Rubrivivax gelatinosus IL144: one gene and its partners. The protein of the gene in region 3 interacts with the protein of the main gene of each other region in a pairwise test. Links are inferred from orthologs where the notes say so. Each region holds a gene or a part of one and is shown on either strand. Other genes may lie near its edges.

Region 1 (5,475 bases), 340 kb from region 3 along the record:
CGCGCACGGTCTCGGCGATGGCGGCCATCTCGGCCGGCGCGATCGAGGTGCCGGTCGGGTTGCTCGGCGAGGCCAGCAGCACGCCGCGCGTGGCCGGCGTCCAGTGCGCGGCCACCGAGCCGGCGTCGAGCTGGAAACGCGCCGCGGGCACCGCCGGCACCAGCCGCGCCGTGCCGCCGGCGGCGGCGACGAAATGGCGGTTGCAGGGGTAGCTCGGGTCCGGCATCAGCACCTCGTCGCCGGCCTCGAACAAGGCCAGGCAGACGAGCTGAAGCGCCGCCGACGCGCCGGCGGTGACGGCGATGCGCGCCGGGTCGACGTCGACGCCCCAGCGTGTGCGGTACCAGCCGGCGATGCGTTCGCGCAGCGCGGGCAGGCCCAGCGCCGGCGTGTACTGCGTGCGGCCGGCGGCCAGGCAGGCCTCGGCGGCGCGCTGCACGCCCGGCGGCGCCGTGAAGTCGGGTTCGCCGATGTTCAGGTAGATCATCGGCTCGCCGCCGCGTGCGGGGTCGCAGGCGGGGCTGGCGGCGATGCGGTCGGCCGCCTTGGCGCATTCCATGACGTAGAACGGGTCGATGCGTGCGACCCGGCTGGCGACGCGCATCAGGCCCCCTGGGCGCGGCGCTGCGCGACCTCGGCCGGGCGCAGGTCGCCGGCCGCCTTGTCGAGCACGCCGTTGACGTACTTGTGGCCGTCGGTGCCGCCGAAGCTCTTGGCGAGCTCGACGGCTTCGTTGATCGCGACGCGGTACGGCACTTCCATGCAGTGCGTCAGCTCGTAGGCGCCGATCATCAGCACCGCGTGCTCGACCGGCGAGAGCTGGTTGGTGCGGCGGTCAACGTGGCGCGCGAGCACCGCGTCCAGCGCCGAGGCTTCGGCGATGCAGCCGTGCAGCAGGGCGTCGAAGTGGGCGCGGTCGCACTTGTCGAAGCCGTCCTGCTCGCGCATGTGGGCGTCGATGGTGCCTGCGTCGGCGCCGCTGATCAGCCATTCGTACAGGCCTTGCAGCGCGATCTCGCGCGAACGGCGGCGGGCGGACTTGGGCGCGGCGCGCTTGCGTGCGGCGGTGGGTTCGGTGCTCACGACAGGTCTTCCAGCAGGTTCGCCATCTCGACGGCGACGCGCGCGGCGTCGCGGCCCTTGTCCTCGGCACGGGCCCAGGCCTGGGCTTCGTTCTCGACGGTCAGGATGGCGTTGGCGATGGGGAGGCGGTGGTCCAGCGCGACGCGCGTGACGCCGGCGCCGCTTTCGTTGGCCACCAGTTCGAAGTGGTAGGTCTCGCCGCGGATGATGCAGCCCAGCGCGACCAGCGCGTCGTAGCCGCCCGAGGCGGCCAGCGCGGCCAGCGCCACCGGCACCTCGAGCGCACCGGGCACGGTGACTTCGCGCACGTCGGCCGCGTCGACCTCCAGGCGCGCCAGCTCGGCGCGGCAGGCATCGGCCAGCGCGGCGGTGATCGAGTCGTTGAAACGCGCCCGCACGATGGCGATGCGCAGGCCGCGACCGTCGAGATCGGTCGCCTGGCCCTGTTCTGCGTTCTGCATGGTGGTCCTCAGGCGTGCGCGGCGACGAAGCCGGTGATCTCCAGGCCGTAGCCCGGCATGCTCGGCATGCGGCGCGGGTTGCCGAGCAGGCGCATGCGGCGCACGCCCAGCTCGCGCAGGATCTGCGCGCCGACGCCGTAGGTGCGCAGGTCGGCCGGCGTGCGCGGCGTGGCCTCGCGCTGCTCCGGCGGCACGAGCTGCGGCAGCAGCGTGTCGATGTCGTGGGTGCAGTTGAGCAGCACCGCGCAGCCGCGTTCGGCGGCCTGCAGCGCCGCCAGCGCCGCCGGCAGCGGCCAGGAGTGGCTGCCGCCGCAGGCGTCGAGCACGTCGAAGACGGTGAAGGGCTCGTGCACGCGCACCGTCACCTCGTCGGCCGGGGTCCAGCGGCCGTGGGTCAGCGCCAGGTGCAGGCCGCCGCCCTTGTCGCGGTAGGCGATGCAGTCGAACTCGCCGTGCGGCGTCGTCACGCGGCGCTGGCCGACACGCTGGATCAGCGTCTCGTTGCGGCTGCGGTAGTGGATCAGGTCGGCGATGGTGCCGATCTTCAGGCCGTGCTCGCGGGCGAAGATCTCCAGGTCCGGCAGGCGCGCCATCGTGCCGTCGTCCTTCATGATCTCGCAGATCACCGCGGCCGGCGTCAGCCCGGCCATGCCGGCGAGGTCGCAGCCGGCTTCGGTATGGCCGGCGCGCATCAGCACGCCGCCGTCCTGGGCCATCAGCGGGAAGATGTGGCCGGGCTGCACCAGGTCGCTGGCCTTGGCGTCGCGGGCGACGGCGGCCTGCACGGTGCGCGCGCGGTCGGCTGCCGAGATGCCGGTCGTGACGCCGGAGGCGGCCTCGATCGACACGGTGAAGGCGGTTCCCATGCGGGTGCCGTTGCGCGCGGCCATCGGGTGCAGCTGCAGGCGCTCGCAGCGATCGCGCGTCAGCGTCAGGCAGATCAGGCCGCGGCCGTAGCGGGCCATGAAGTTGATCGCCTCGGGGGTGACGTGCTCGGCGGCGAGCACGAGGTCACCCTCGTTCTCGCGGTCTTCCTCGTCGACGAGGATGACCATGCGGCCGGCCGCCAGTTCGGCGACCAGCTCGGGGACAGGGGAAATCGGCATCGTGGAATTGTAGGCGTCGCTCCCGGCGCCTCCCGGACGGGCAAACGAAAGGGCGGACGCCTCGCGGCGTCCGCCCGTGAAATCGAGCCGCCCGAGGCGGCGCTTCAGCCCTGGCGGCGGCGGCGCGTGGCCGCGGCACCGGCCAGCGCCAGGCCGGCGAGCGCCAGCGACGCGGGCTCGGGCACTTCGCTCGGCGGCGTCGAGGCGGCCACGGCCGCGAGCATGTCGTCGAAGCCCAGGGCGTCGCTGTCCGCGCCGCTGGGCTGCGACACGGTGACGACGATCTGCTTGAACGCGGTGTCGAAGTCGGTGATGCCCCAGAACAGCAGGCTGCCGTTGGTCGCGGTGGGCTCGGAACTCGTGCCGGCCGCTCGGCTGGTCGTGCTGCCGCCTTCGCTGCCGTCGTAGACCACGTAGTCCTCGCCGTTGATCGTCACCGTCAGCACGCCCTTGAAGTCGCCGACGTCGGTGGCATAGAAGCCGAAGCCGTTGATCGCGGTGTCGAAGCTCAGCGTGAACGAACGCGAGCTTTCCCAGAAGTACTGCCCGTCGGGCGTCGTGTTGAAGCGGCCGGCGCTGTTGCCGCCGTCGTCGAAGGACTCCTTGCCGATGCGGCTGCGGCCAGCCTGGTCGGCGATGGACAGCGACGCGGTGGACGAGAACAGCGCCGCCGGAGTCGACAGGTAGGCGTAGCTCTCGAAGCTCTCGGTGGCGACCTTGCCGCCGCCGAGCGCGAGGAGGAAGGCGTCGTGTTCGGCCTTGGACGCACCGTTGGCGGGGACCTGGCTTTGCGGGCTCGCGTCGAAGCCGTAATACGTGGTCGGCGCGGCGAACACGGCGCCCGCGAAGACCACCGAGCCGGTGGCCAGGGCGACACGACCCCAGCGTTGGATGGAAACCATCGTTCGAGACCTCCTCGCGCGTCGCACGCAGGAGCGCGTGCAACCCTTTGAAACGATCATAGCGACGGCCCCCCTAGGTGGCGTCCCCCCATTCACATGGCCGCAGCGCTCTCCGTGCGCAGGCGCAGCCGCAGGTCAGGACCGATGCGCTGCGCGTCGACGTAGTGCCAGCGCAGCCCCTGCGCGAGCGTTTCGAAAGGCCCGAGCGCGGCCATGCCGCGCCCCTCGCCGAGCAGCAGCGGCGCGGCGTAGACCAGCAGTTCGTCGACCAGGCCGGCCGCCAGCATCGCGCCGTTGAGCCCTGCGCCGGCCTCGACGTGCAGTTCGTTGACGCCCTGGCCCGCCAGGTCGGCCAGCACCGCGGGCAGGTCGACGCGGCCGTGCGGGTCGGCGTGCCGGCGCACCTCGGCGCCGGCCGCGCGCAGCGCCTGCGCCGCGCCTTCGTCGTCGCTGGCGGTGTAGACCAGGCAGCGGCCCGGCGCCGGGATGAGCCGCGCGCCGGGCGGCGTGCGCAGCCGCGAGTCGAGCACCGCGCGCATCGGCTGCAGCGCGGTCGGCACCAGGCGCACGTCCAGCCGCGGATCGTCGTCGAGCACGGTGCCGATGCCGGTCAGCACGCAGCCGGCGCGCCGGCGCCAGGCATGGCCGTCGGCGCGCGCCTCGGGCCCGGTGATCCACTGGCTGGCGCCGTTGGCCAGCGCGGTGCGGCCGTCCAGCGAGGCGGCGATCTTCATGCGCACCCAGGGGCGGCCGCGTTGCACGCGCGACAGGAAGCCGATGTTGAGCTCGCGCGCGGCCTCGGCGACCTCGGCGTCGGCCATCTCGACGGCCACGCCGGCGGCACGCAGCCGCGCGATGCCGGCGCCGGCGACCTGCGGGAAGGGGTCGCCGAGCGCGACGACGACGCGGGCGATGCCGGCGGCGACCAGAGCGTCGCAGCACGGCGGCGTGCGGCCGTGGTGGGCGCAGGGTTCGAGCGTGACCCAGGCCGTGGCGCCGCGCAGGTCGTGGCCGGCGGCGGCCGCGTCGCGCAAGGCCATCACCTCGGCATGGGCCTCGCCGGCGCGCTGCGTCGCGCCGCGGCCGAGCACGCGCCCGTCTTCGTGGCCGACGACGCAGCCGACACGCGGGTTCGGGTCGGTGAGGCCGATCGAGCCTTCGGCGAGCGCGAGGGCTTCGAGGAGACGGCTGCGGTCCAGCGGGGAGATCGGCATCGGTGGGCAGGCGGCGGCCCGGCTCGGGCGGGACGCCGATGCTACGGCTGGTGCTGCCAGGTGGCCGAGACGATGGGCGTGGCGGTGTCGTCGCCGGGGCAGGTCCAGGCCGTGCCGGGCACGGTGTCGCTGCCGGTGCCGGCGGTGATGACGAGGAAGTTCTGGTTCGTCAGCGGGCCGCCGACGTTGCTGTAGTTGGCCGGGTGGTCGACGTTGCGCGTCGGGCTGGCCGTCGGCGCGTAGCGGCAGACCTTGACGCGGCTGGCCGAAGTCGTCGTGTCGGGCGTCGTCGTCGCCAGGTTCGTCGGCCAGACCGACGAGCGGCCGGACCACATCTTGGTGGCCGTCGAGACCGGCACGGCGCAGTAATAGGCGACGTAGGCGGGGTAGACCAGGTGCACGCAGGTGTCCGGCGCCGGCGTCGGCGAGCCGGTACGCTGCACGCTGACGAAGGCCGTGGGCCAGGCCGGGATCGACGCCAGGTCGTCGGGCGACAAGGGCGGCGGCACTTCGGCCAGCGCCGGGGTCGGCTGCACGCCGGTGGCAAAACGCACGTAGCCCGACAGCAGGTAGGCGTTGACGCTGGTGCAGTTGGTGGCCGGGATGCAGATGCTGGTGATGACCCCGGTGAGGTTGTTGAAGGTGAAGGCGACCTGGTCGCTGCCCAGCGGGCGGAAGCTGCTGGTGCCGTCGCCGTTGTCGCTGGCCT
Region 2 (5,520 bases), 900 kb from region 3 along the record:
AAGCCGGTGCCGCTGGCCAGCAGCACGACGGGCTTGGCGCTGTCGGTGCGCAGGAAGAAGCTGCCCAGCGGGCCTTCCAAACGCAGGATCTCGCGTTCCTTCATCGCGCCGAAGACGTGGTCGGTGAACTTGCCGCCCGGCATGTGGCGGATGTGCAGCTCGATGGCCGGCGGCTCGCCCAGCTGCTGCGGCGCGTTGGCCACGCTGTAGGCGCGGCGCGCGCCGTCGCGCAGGATGAACTCCACGTACTGGCCGGCGCGGTACTGCAGGTTCTGGTTGGCCGGCAGCTGCAGCTTCAGCACCGCGACGTCGGCCGCGGCGCGTTCGATCGCCAGCACGCGCACCGGCATCTTCAGCACCGGGAACTGGCCGGCGGCGGGCACGCCGCGCGCCTCGACGGCGCAGTCGGTCAGCGGCACCGCGCAGCAGCTGAGGATCTGGCCGGCGGCCTCCTCCTCGGGCGTCAGCGCCTTGCGCTGGTGCGCGCCGTGCGTGACGCGGCCGTCGACCAGGCGGCACTTGCACGAGCCGCAGGCGCCGTCGCGGCAGCCATAGGGCAGGCCCACGCCCTGGCGGATGGCGGCGGCGAGCATCGTCTCGTCGCGCTGGACCTCGAACTCGACCCCGGCGGGCTCGACCTTGACTCGAAAACTCATGGCAGGCGGCACACGTAAACTAACCCGTCATTGTGCCCCGTCCCACCTTGCTCATCGTCGGCTGCGGCGACGTCGGCTGCCGCGTCCTGAAGCTTCTGGCCGGCCGCTGGCGCCTGCTGGCGCTCACCTCCTCGCCCGAACGCGTGCCGGCGCTGCGCGCGCTGGGCGCCGTGCCGCTGGTCGGCGACCTGGACCGCCCGGCGACGCTCGGCCGCCTGGCCGGGCTGGCCGACCACGTGCTGCACCTGGCACCACCGCCCGGCGAAGGCGAGGGCGACCCGCGCACGCGCGCGCTGCTGCAGGCGCTGGCGCGCGCCGGCCGTGTGCGCTCGCTGGTCTATGCCAGCACCACCGGCGTCTACGGCGACGCCGGCGGCGCACGCTTCGACGAGACACGCGCCGTCGCGCCGGCCACGCCGCGCGCCCGGCGGCGCGTCGACGCCGAGGAACAGGTGCGGCGTTTCGGCCGCCGCCACGGCGTGCGGGTCGCGGTGCTGCGTGTGCCCGGCATCTATGCACCCGACCGCGAAGGCGGCGACCCGCGCGACCGCGTGCGCCGCGGCGCGCCGCTGCTGCTGCCGCCGCACGACCCGTACACCAACCACGTGCACGCCGACGACCTGGCGCGCATCTGTGTCGCCGCGCTGCTGCGTGCCGCCCCGCAGCGCGTCTATCACGCCAGCGACGACGGCGAGTTCACGATGGGCGCGTACTACGAGCTCGTCGCCCGCATCGCCGGCCTGCCGGCGCCGCGCCGCGTGTCGCTGGACGAAGCCCGGCGCACGCTGGGCGCGATGACGCTGAGCTTCATGGGCGAGTCGCGCCGGCTGGACAACACGCGGCTCAAGCGCGAGCTGCGCGTCGCGCTGCGCTACCCGACGGTCGTGGAAGGCTTGGCCTCCAAGGGCTGAGGCTGGGCGCAGGACGCCGGAAGGCGTTCTGCGCCTGCCGAAGGCCCGAGCTCGATTTCACGCGCGAGGGCTGAGGCTGGACGCAGGACGCCGGAATGTGTTCTGCGCCTGCCGAAGGCCCCGAGCGCGATTGCACGCGCGACGGCTGAGCCCTACAAGACTTCGTCAAACCATCTGGAGCCTCCCTCCCGGAGGGAGGCTGGAGGGTGGTCTTGAACGAACTGGAGCACCCTCCTGGAGGGGGCTCGGGGGAGCCCAACATTCAGCAGCGCGCTAGAAGCCGGACGGCGAGCCGCCCGGCTTCTAGCGCCGGCGGCCGCCGAAAGGCGGCTGGCGCCGCCAGTAGCGGATCATCAGGAAGCCGCCGACCATGCCGCCCAGGTGGGCGAAGTGCGCGATGTCGCCGCGGTCCAGGAAACCCAAAAGCAGCTCCAGCGCGCCGAAGACGACGACGAAGGTGCGGGCCTTCATCGGAATCGGCGGGATCAGCAGCATCACCTGGCGGTTCGGGAACAGCATGCCGAAGGCCAGCAGCAGCGCGAACAGCGCGCCCGAGGCACCGATCGTCGGGTTGTGCGAGCCGGTCATCGCCGTCACCGCCATCTGCGCCCCGGCGGCGGCCAGCGCGCCGGCGAGCAGGAACTGCAGGTAGCGCTTCTGGCCCCAGACACGTTCGAGCTCCGAGCCGAACATCCACAGGCCCAGCATGTTGAAGAACAGGTGGAACAGCCCGCCGTGCAGGAAGGCGTAGGTCACGACCTGCCAGGGACCGAACAGGCCGCTGCCGACCGGCCACAGCGCCAGCCACATCGTCAGGGTCTGCGGCACGAAGGTCTGCAGGCAGAACACCGCCGTGCAGATCAGGATCAGCGTCTTGGTGACCGGGGGAAGCGGCGGCATGGATCAGGCCGGACGGGGCGCCCGGCGGGGAGGTCGGGGGTCGGATGGTGCCCGCGGCCAGACTCGAACTGGCACGCCTTGCGGCGGCGGATTTTGAATCCGCTACGTCTACCGATTTCGTCACGCGGGCGGTCGGGGCAGCCGTCGGCGCACCCGGTTCGAACGATTATGTCATGCAGGGTTCCGACGCCTTGGCGCCGCGCTGCCACAATGCCGCACGAGGAGCGATGACGATGGACTCAACGGCCGCCCCGGCCTACCCGACCCTGGAAGAAGCGATCGGCCGCACGCCGCTCGTGCGCCTGCAGCGCCTGCCCGGCGCCGAGAACGCCGCCCGCGGCAACCTGATCCTCGGCAAGCTGGAAGGCAACAACCCGGCCGGTTCGGTCAAGGACCGTCCGGCGATCAGCATGATCCGGCGCGCCGAGGAGCGCGGCGAGATCAAGCCCGGCGACACGCTGATCGAGGCGACCTCGGGCAACACGGGCATCGCGCTGGCGATGGCCGCGGCGATCCGCGGCTACCGGCTGGTGCTGATCATGCCGGAGGACCTGTCGATCGAACGCGCGCAGACGATGAAGGCCTTCGGTGCCGAACTCATCCTGACGCCGCGTTCCGGCGGCATGGAGTACGCCCGCGACCTCGCCGAGCGCATGCAGCGCGACGGCAAGGGGCGTGTGCTCGACCAGTTCGCCAACGCCGACAACCCGCGCGTGCACTACGAGAGCACCGGCCCCGAGCTCTGGGAGCAGACCGGCGGGCGCATCACGCACTTCGTCAGCGCGATGGGCACCACCGGCACGATCACCGGCGTCTCGCGCTACCTGAAGGAGCGCAACCCGGCGGTGCGCATCGTCGGCGCCCAGCCGGCCGAGGGTTCGCGCATCCCCGGCATCCGCAAATGGCCCGAGGCTTACCTGCCGAAGATCTACGACCCGGCGGCGGTCGACGAGACGGTGCTCGTCAGCCAGGCCGACGCCGAGGACATGGCGCGCCGCCTGGCGCGTGAGGAAGGGCTGTTCGGCGGCATCTCGGCGGCCGGTGCCTGCTGGGTCGCGCTGCAGCTCGCGCGTACGGTCGAGAACGCGACGATCGTCTTCGTCGTCTGCGACCGCGGCGACCGCTACCTGTCCACCGGCGTTTTCCCCGCCTGAGCCGCCGTGGACGAGGAGGCCCGCTTCTGCCTGCGCTGCGGCACGGCGCTGGACTGGATCACGCTGGACGAAGACGGCGGCCCCAAGGCCCGGCTGCGCTGCCCGGCCTGCGGCTGGACCCACTGGAACAACCCGACGCCGGTGCTGGCGGCGATCGTCGAATGCGCCGACCGCGGCGGCCGGCTGCTGCTGGCGCGCAACGCCGCCTGGTCGGGGCGCATGTTCGCGCTGATCACCGGCTTCATGGAGGCCGGCGAAAGCGCCCAGGAAGGCATCCGCCGCGAGGTCGCCGAGGAGACCGGGCTCGTCGTCGAGACGCTGGACCTGGTCGGCGTCTACGACTTCCAGCGCATGAACCAGGTGATCATCGCCTGGCATGCGACGGCGCGCGGCGAGATCCGCCTGTCGCCCGAACTCGCCGAATACCGGCTGTTCGAGCCGTCCGAGGTGCGCTGCTGGCCGGCCGGCACCGGCTACGCGCTGGCCGACTGGCTGCGCTCGCGCGGTCACGAGCCGGTGTTCATCGACTGGCCGCCGCGCGATGCCGCGGCCCCGGCGGCCTAGAATCCGGCGCGATGGATGCCCTGCCTTTCGACAAGGAACTCGACACCCGCGGGCTCAGCTGCCCGCTGCCCATCCTCAAGGCCAAGAAGATGCTGGCCACGATGACCAGCGGCGAGGTGCTGAAGGTCGTCGCCACCGACCCGGGCTCGCTGCGCGACTTCCAGGCCTTCTCGCGCCAGACCGGCAACGAACTCGTCGACCAGCACGCCGAGGGCGCCGAGTTCGTGCACTGGCTGCGCCGCCGCTAGGCGCGCGCGATGCGGCCGCCGCAGCGGCCGCGTGAGCTCAGAGTTCCAGTCCGCGCAGGTATTCGCGGAAGCCGGGGCCCAGCTCCGGGTGCGCCAGCGCGAGTTCGACGTTGGCCTGCAGGAAACCTTCCTTGCTGCCGCAGTCGAAACGCTTGCCTTCGTAGCGGTAGGCGAAGACCTTCTCGCGCCGCAGCAGGCTGGCGATGCCGTCGGTGAGCTGGATCTCGCCGCCGACGCCGCGCGGCTGGCTCATGATCTCGTGGAACACGCCCGGCGTCAGGATGTAGCGCCCGGCCACGCCCAGCCGCGACGGCGCCTCGGCCGGCGCCGGCTTCTCGACGATGCGCGTGACGTCCATGAGGCGGTCGTTGACCGGCGTGCCGTCGACGATGCCGTAGCGCCGCGTCTGCTCCTGCGGCACTTCCTGCACCGCGAGGATCGAGGCGCGCCACTCGTCGAACTGCTGCACCATCTGCTTGAGCACCGGCGGCTCGCCGACCATCAGGTCGTCGGCCAGCAGCACCGCGAAGGGTTCGTTGCCGACCAGCCGCCGTCCGCACAGCACCGCGTGGCCCAGGCCCAGCGCCTGCGCCTGGCGCACGTAGATGCACTCCATGTCGTCGGGCTTGACGCTGTGCACGACGTCCAGCAGTTCCTTCTTGTTCGCCTGCTCGAGCGCGACCTCGAGCTCGAAGGTCATGTCGAAGTGGTCTTCGATCGGGCGCTTGTGGCGGCCGGTGACGAAGATCATCTCGCGCACGCCGGCGGCGTAAGCCTCCTCGACGGCGTACTGGATCAGCGGCTTGTCGACGACCGGCAGCATTTCCTTGGGCTGCGCCTTGGTCGCGGGCAGGAACCGCGTGCCGAGACCGGCGACCGGGAATATTGCCTTCTTGACCAACATTTTGTTACATAGAATGAGTTGATTCGATTTCATTCTGGCACGCGACTCCATGCGCCGAAACAGGCCCATGTCAGTGCCTGTTTCCTGCATGGACGTGCTGATCGTCGAGCCGCTGGAGCAGCGGGCGCTCGACTGGCTGGGCAAGCGGCGTGCGGTTCACGTCGAACCTTCGCTCGTGACCGA
Region 3 (5,603 bases):
CGCGGTCAAGAAGGCTGCGGCGCCGGCCAAGAAGGCGGCCCCAGCGAAGAAGGCCGCGGCGCCGGCCAAGAAGGCGGCCCCGGCGAAGAAGGCTGCGGCTCCGGCCAAGAAGGCGGCTCCGGCGAAGAAGGCCGCGGCGCCGGCCAAGAAGGCGGCCCCGGCGAAGAAGGCTGCGGCGCCGGCCAAGAAGGCGGCTGCCCCGGCGAAGAAGGCCGCGGCGCCGGCCAAGAAGGCGGCCGCTCCGGCGAAGAAGGCCGCGGCGCCGGCCAAGAAGGCGGCTGCCCCGGCGAAGAAGGCCGCGGCGCCCGCCAAGAAGGCCGCGCCGGCGAAGAAGGCGGCGCCGAAGAAGGCCGAGCCTGCGCCTGCTGCCGCAGCTCCCGCGGCCGCCGCGAAGACGACGCTGAGCCCGGCGGCCGCCTGGCCGTTCCCGACCGGCAACAAGCCCTGACGAAAACGAACCGGCCGCTCTGGGCGGCCGGCGTTTATCGCGAGCCCGGCCTCGGCCGGGCTTTTTCATGCCTGCGCGGCAGGCCTCAGAGGCCCAGCGCTGCGCGGTCGACGGCGTGGTTCTGGCCGCCCTTGCTGGCGATCTTCAGCGCGCCGATGCGGTTGCCCAGCGCGGCGCAGCGTTCCAGGTCCCAGCCGCGCTCCAGGCCGTAGAGCAGGGCGGCGCGGAAGGAGTCGCCGCAGCCGGTCGGGTCGACGACCTCGCGGGCCGCCACGCCCGGCACCTCGCGGCGCTCGCCGTCGGTCCAGATCTCGCAGCCGCGCTCGCCCAGCGTCACGACGACGCCCTTGAGGTTCGAGCGCGACAGGCCGGCGAGGTCGGTGCCGATGCGTTCGCAGAGGATGCGGCCTTCGTAGTCGTTGACCGCCACCCAGCTCGCGATCTCGACCATGCGGCGCAGCGCCGGGCCGTCGAACATCGGCAGCTGCTGGCCCGGATCGAAGATGAACGGGATGCCGGCGGCGTGCATCTGCTCGGCGTGTTCGCCCATCGCCTCGCGGCCGTCGGGCGAGATGATGCCGATCTTCAGGTCGGCGCGCGCCGGCACCTTGGCCTGGTGCGCGTTCTGCATCGCGCCCGGGTGGAAGGCGGTGATCTGGTTGTTCTGGACGTCGGTGATGATCATCGCCTGCGCCGTGTACGAGGCCTCGTCGACCATCACCAGCGAGGTGTCGGCGCCCCAGCCCTTCATGCGCGTCAGGTACTCGCCGCCGTCGCTGCCCAGCGCGGCCATCACGACGGACTCGCCGCCGAGTGCCTGCAGCGTGTAGGCGATGTTGCCGGCGCAGCCGCCGAACTCGCGCCGCAGCGTCGGCACCAGGAACGACAGGTTCAGGATGTGCATCTGCTCCGGCAGGATCTGCTCGGCGAAGCGGCCGGGGTAGGTCGTGATGGTGTCGAATGCGAGCGAACCGCAGATCAGCGCGGGCATGGGCAACTCCGGGGGGATGGCGCGCGACCGGCGCGCGGGGTCAGGGGTAGAAGATCTCGATCGTATAGCCGGCCACCGGCTTGCCGGCCGTGGTCAGCGTGACCTGGATCGGCATTTCGGCCGCCGGTGCGACGGCCGACACGCGAAGTCCGGCCTGCTCGGGCGTTAGTACGCGGCGCGCGACGATGCCGCCGCGGCTGTCGGACAGCGTCAGGTCCAGCGACGGCATCGCCAGCGGCAGCGCCGAGCGGTTGCGCAGCAGCAGTTGCAGCTGGTACATCGCCGTGCCTTCGACACGCACCAGGCCGCTGCTCTCGACGCTCAGGCCCTCGATCGCACGCGGGGCGCCGATCGTGCAGTCCGGCGCCCGGCACAGCGCCTCGAGCGCGGGACGGGCGGCCGGCCAGCGGGCGGCGACGAAGTCGCGGTATTCGTAGGCCGCCTGGGCGACCAGGCCGACGGTGCCCAGCACGCAGACCGCGGCGAGTGCGGCGCGCACCTGCGGCCGGCGCCAGCGCTCGCGGCGCTCGGCGTGACGCAGGAAGGCCGGCTTGGGCTCGGGTGCCGGGGCGGCCGGCGCCGGAGCCGGAGCCTCGAGCGGCGGCGCCGGTTCGTCGAACGGCAGCTCGGCGTTGCGCGCCGGCGGCTCGTCGAAATCCGGCGCGTCGGTCAGGGTCTCGCCGGCCGGCGACGGGGGCGGCAGATCCCAGGCCGGCTCGGTGTCCTCCGGCGTGCGTTCCAGCAGCACCGTCTCGGCGTGGGTCTCGTCGGCCGCCTCGTCGTGCGGCGCTGTGGCCGGAGGTGCAGGCGCCGCAGACGCCGGCGTCGGGGATGGCGGCGGAGGAAGCTCCAACTCGACGTCCCAGGGCGCACGAGGGTCGGACGCCAGGCTCGGCGCCGCCGGCTCCGGATCGCGCTGCGGCGGCGGGACCGGCGTCTCGACGTCGAGGTCGACCAGGTTCTGTATCGCGTTGAAGACCTCGCCGCAACGGCCGCAGCGAACCCAGCCGTCGGAGACCCGAAGCTGGTCCTGCACCACACGGAAGACGGTACCGCAGGACGGGCACCGGGCGGCGAGCGTCATGCGGCGATCATGCCATGCGCGATGCCGTCATCAGGATCCAGCCGTCCTCGCGGTCGCTCACTTCGAGGGTCAGGAACGGCGCGTACGCGGCCTTCAGCTCGTCGGCCTGGCGCTCCAGGATGCCGGCCAGCACCAGCGAGCCGCCCGGCGCGACGAAGCCGGCCAGCAGCGGCGCCAGCAGCTTCAGCGGCGTGGCCAGGATGTTGGCCAGCACCAGCGGGTAGGCGCCGCCGGCAGCGTCGGGCAGCCCGGCGTTCAGCATCACGCCGTTGGCCGTGGCGTTGGCGCGCGTCGAGTCGACGGCCGCCGGGTCGATGTCGACCGCGTCGACCGCCGCCGCGCCGTGCAGCGCCGCGGCGATCGCCAGGATGCCCGAGCCGCAGCCGTAGTCGAGCACGCGGCTCCAGGACCGGGCGTGCGCGGCGATCCAGCGCAGGCACATGCGCGTCGTCGGGTGCGTGCCGGTGCCGAAGGCCAGCCCCGGGTCGAGCCGGATCACGCGTTCGGCCGCCGCCGGCGGTTCGTGCCAGCTCGGCACGATCCAGAAGCTGGGCGTGATCTCGACCGGGCCGAACTGCGACTGGGTGATGCGCACCCAGTCCTGCTCGGCCACCGGCTCCAGCGCCTGCAGCGACAGGCCTTCGGTCCAGTCCTGGGCCAGCAGCAGCGTCGCGGCACGTTCGGCCGCGGCTTCGTCCTCGAACAGCGCGCGCAGCGTCGAGCGGTCCCAGCCCGGCCGCGGCGCCGGCATGCCGGGTTCGCCGAACAGCGCCTGCTCGGCCTCGGTGCCGGCGTCGGCGTCCTCGACCGAGACCGACAGCGCGTCCAGGTCGTCGGACAGCGCGTCGGAGACGGCTTCCACCAGCGCCTCGGGGGCGCGCAGGACCAACTCGTACATCATGAGTCCCTCCCCGTAGCGCCTTCGGCGCTCCCCCCCGAGGGGGGCGCCGCCAGCGGCCCGGCAGAGCCGGCTCCGCGGCGGCCGCTTGATGGCGGCGTCGGACCCGTCATCTCTTATGTTGGGCTAGCCAACCCTCGAGGTAATGGATGCTGGTGCCGCCTTCGATGAACTTGGCGTCCAGCATCAGCTCGCGGTGCAGCGGGACGTTGGTCTGGATGCCTTCGATCACCGTCTCGCTGAGCGCGCTGCGCATGCGGGCCAGCGCCTGCTCGCGCGTGTCGCCGTGCACGATGACCTTGCCGATCATCGAGTCGTAGTTCGGCGGCACGTAGTAGTTGGCGTAGGCATGCGAGTCGACGCGCACGCCGGGGCCGCCCGGCGGGTGCCAGGTCGTGATCCGGCCCGGCGACGGCGTGAACTTGTAGGCGTCCTCGGCGTTGATCCGGCACTCGATCGCGTGGCCGCGCAGCTGGATGTTGCGCTGCGCGAAAGGCAGCTTCTCGCCGGCGGCGATGCGGATCTGCATCTGCACGATGTCGATGCCGGTCACGAGTTCGGTCACCGGGTGCTCGACCTGCACCCGCGTGTTCATCTCGATGAAATAGAACTCGCCGTTCTCGTAGAGGAACTCGAAGGTGCCGGCGCCGCGGTAGCCGATCTTCTTGCAGGCGGCCGCGCAGCGTTCGCCGACGCGTTCGACGATGCGCCGCGGGATGTTCGGCGCCGGCGCTTCCTCGATGACCTTCTGGTGGCGGCGCTGCATCGAGCAGTCGCGCTCGCCGAGCCACACCGCGTTGCGGTAGTTGTCGGCGAGGATCTGGATCTCCACGTGGCGTGGGTTCTCCAGGAACTTCTCCATGTAGACGGCCGGGTTGCCGAAGGCGGCACCGGCTTCGGTGCGCGTCGTCTGCACGGCGTTCAGCAGCGCCGCCTCGGTGTGCACGACACGCATGCCGCGGCCGCCGCCGCCGCCGGCGGCCTTGATGATCACCGGGTAGCCGATGGCACGCGCCTGGCGGATGATCTCCTTCGGGTCCTCGGGCAGCGCGCCCTCGGTGCCGGGCACGCAGGGCACGCCGTTCCTGATCATCGCCTGCTTGGCCGACACCTTGTCGCCCATCATGCGGATCGCCTCGGGCGTCGGCCCGATGAAGACGAAGCCGCTCTTCTCGACACGTTCGGCGAAGTCGGCGTTCTCGCTCAGGAAGCCGTAGCCGGGGTGGATCGCCTCGGCGTCGGTGACCTCGGCCGTCGAGATGATCGCCGGCATGTTGAGGTAGCTCTGCGCCGACGGCGCCGGGCCGATGCAGACCGCCTCGTCGGCGAGCTTGACGTACTTGGCCTCGCGGTCGGCTTCGGAATAGACGACGACCGACTTGATGCCCATCTCGCGACAGGCCCGCTGGATGCGCAGGGCGATCTCGCCCCGGTTCGCAATGAGGATCTTCTTGAACACGGCGGTCGCGCTTACTCGACGATGAACAGCGGCTGGCCGAACTCGACCGGCTGGCCGTTCTCGCACAGGATGCGCAGGATGCGGCCCGAGCAGTCGGCTTCGATCTCGTTCATGATCTTCATCGCCTCGATGATGCAGACCGGCTCGCCTTCCTTGATCTGCTGGCCGACGTCGGCGAAGGGCTTGGCGCCCGGGCTGGAGGCACGGTAGAAGGTGCCGACCATCGGCGACTTGATGACCTTGCCTTCGGGCTCGGCCGGCGCTGCCGGTTCGGCGGCGGCCGGCGCGGCGGCGGCCGGGGCCGGCGCGGCGACCGGCGCGGCGGCGACCATCGGCGCCATCGCGACCGTCGCGACACCACCCTTGACGATGCGGACCTTGCCCTCGGCTTCGGTGATCTCGAGTTCGGAAATGTTCGACTCGGAAACGAGGTCGATGAGCGTCTTGAGCTTTCTCAGGTCCATGTCGGTCCTCTTCTGACGGGGCGGGGGTGTCCCGCACTGAAACTTGGGTGAGCGGCGTAGCCTGAACCCGTGTCGGGCCCGGCTGGCTGCGGCCGGTCAATATCTCTGGTCGATCGGCGCGCTTCTGATGCCTATTTTCCAGATCTGCAAGGCGCTTGGGGCGTCGGGGCGGAGCCCGCGGCCTTGCGGAGACGGCGGGACTCTACGCCAATTTGGTTGCAGATGGCAGCAAATTATCGAAGATCGCTCAAAACAGCCC

What was found.
Region 1: the proteins of accC (region 3) and ribD interact in binary tests that used the Escherichia coli proteins (3 or more experiments, as listed by UniProt). The link is inferred for Rubrivivax gelatinosus IL144 from one-to-one orthologs.
Region 2: the proteins of accC (region 3) and cysM interact in binary tests that used the Escherichia coli proteins (3 or more experiments, as listed by UniProt). The link is inferred for Rubrivivax gelatinosus IL144 from one-to-one orthologs.

Annotation. Positions count from the first base shown.
Region 1 is NC_017075.1:4,188,936-4,194,410, reverse strand. What follows is about bases 2,706-5,475. They hold ribD (bifunctional diaminohydroxyphosphoribosylaminopyrimidine deaminase/5-amino-6-(5-phosphoribosylamino)uracil reductase RibD), read right to left. Parts: upstream 4,767-5,475; coding sequence 3,645-4,766; downstream 2,706-3,644. Other genes in these bases: RGE_RS19050 (type IV pilus modification PilV family protein), read right to left, coding at 4,808-5,475; RGE_RS24725 (PEP-CTERM sorting domain-containing protein), read right to left, coding at 2,755-3,552. In the rest of the region: RGE_RS19080 (pyridoxal phosphate-dependent aminotransferase), read right to left, coding at 1-604; transcription antitermination factor NusB, read right to left, coding at 604-1,083; ribH (6,7-dimethyl-8-ribityllumazine synthase), read right to left, coding at 1,080-1,544; ribBA (bifunctional 3,4-dihydroxy-2-butanone-4-phosphate synthase/GTP cyclohydrolase II), read right to left, coding at 1,553-2,650. UniProt on the Escherichia coli protein: Converts 2,5-diamino-6-(ribosylamino)-4(3h)-pyrimidinone 5'-phosphate into 5-amino-6-(ribosylamino)-2,4(1h,3h)-pyrimidinedione 5'-phosphate.
Region 2 is NC_017075.1:3,633,536-3,639,055, reverse strand. What follows is about bases 1,846-4,660. They hold cysM (cysteine synthase CysM), read left to right. Parts: upstream 1,846-2,700; coding sequence 2,701-3,621; downstream 3,622-4,660. Other genes in these bases: galU (UTP--glucose-1-phosphate uridylyltransferase GalU), read right to left, coding at 4,471-4,660; RGE_RS16560 (sulfurtransferase TusA family protein), read left to right, coding at 4,197-4,433; RGE_RS16565 (NUDIX domain-containing protein), read left to right, coding at 3,628-4,185; RGE_RS16580 (rhomboid family intramembrane serine protease), read right to left, coding at 1,871-2,467. Also shown: RGE_RS16590 (CDP-6-deoxy-delta-3,4-glucoseen reductase), read right to left, coding at 1-656; RGE_RS16585 (SDR family oxidoreductase), read left to right, coding at 689-1,567; more of galU, read right to left, coding at 4,661-5,337; RGE_RS16550 (NAD(P)-dependent oxidoreductase), read left to right, coding at 5,405-5,520. UniProt on the Escherichia coli protein: Two cysteine synthase enzymes are found. Both catalyze the same reaction. Cysteine synthase B can also use thiosulfate in place of sulfide to give cysteine thiosulfonate as a product.
Region 3 is NC_017075.1:4,532,475-4,538,077, reverse strand. The notes cover bases 2,706-5,603. They hold accC (acetyl-CoA carboxylase biotin carboxylase subunit), read right to left. Parts: upstream 4,881-5,603; coding sequence 3,531-4,880; downstream 2,706-3,530. Other genes in these bases: accB (acetyl-CoA carboxylase biotin carboxyl carrier protein), read right to left, coding at 4,892-5,344; prmA (50S ribosomal protein L11 methyltransferase), read right to left, coding at 2,706-3,421. Outside these bases: RGE_RS20615 (hypothetical protein), read left to right, coding at 1-448; RGE_RS20610 (carbohydrate kinase family protein), read right to left, coding at 534-1,439; RGE_RS24350 (zinc-ribbon and DUF3426 domain-containing protein), read right to left, coding at 1,480-2,523; more of prmA, read right to left, coding at 2,531-2,705. UniProt on the Escherichia coli protein: This protein is a component of the acetyl coenzyme A carboxylase complex; first, biotin carboxylase catalyzes the carboxylation of the carrier protein and then the transcarboxylase transfers the carboxyl group to form malonyl-CoA.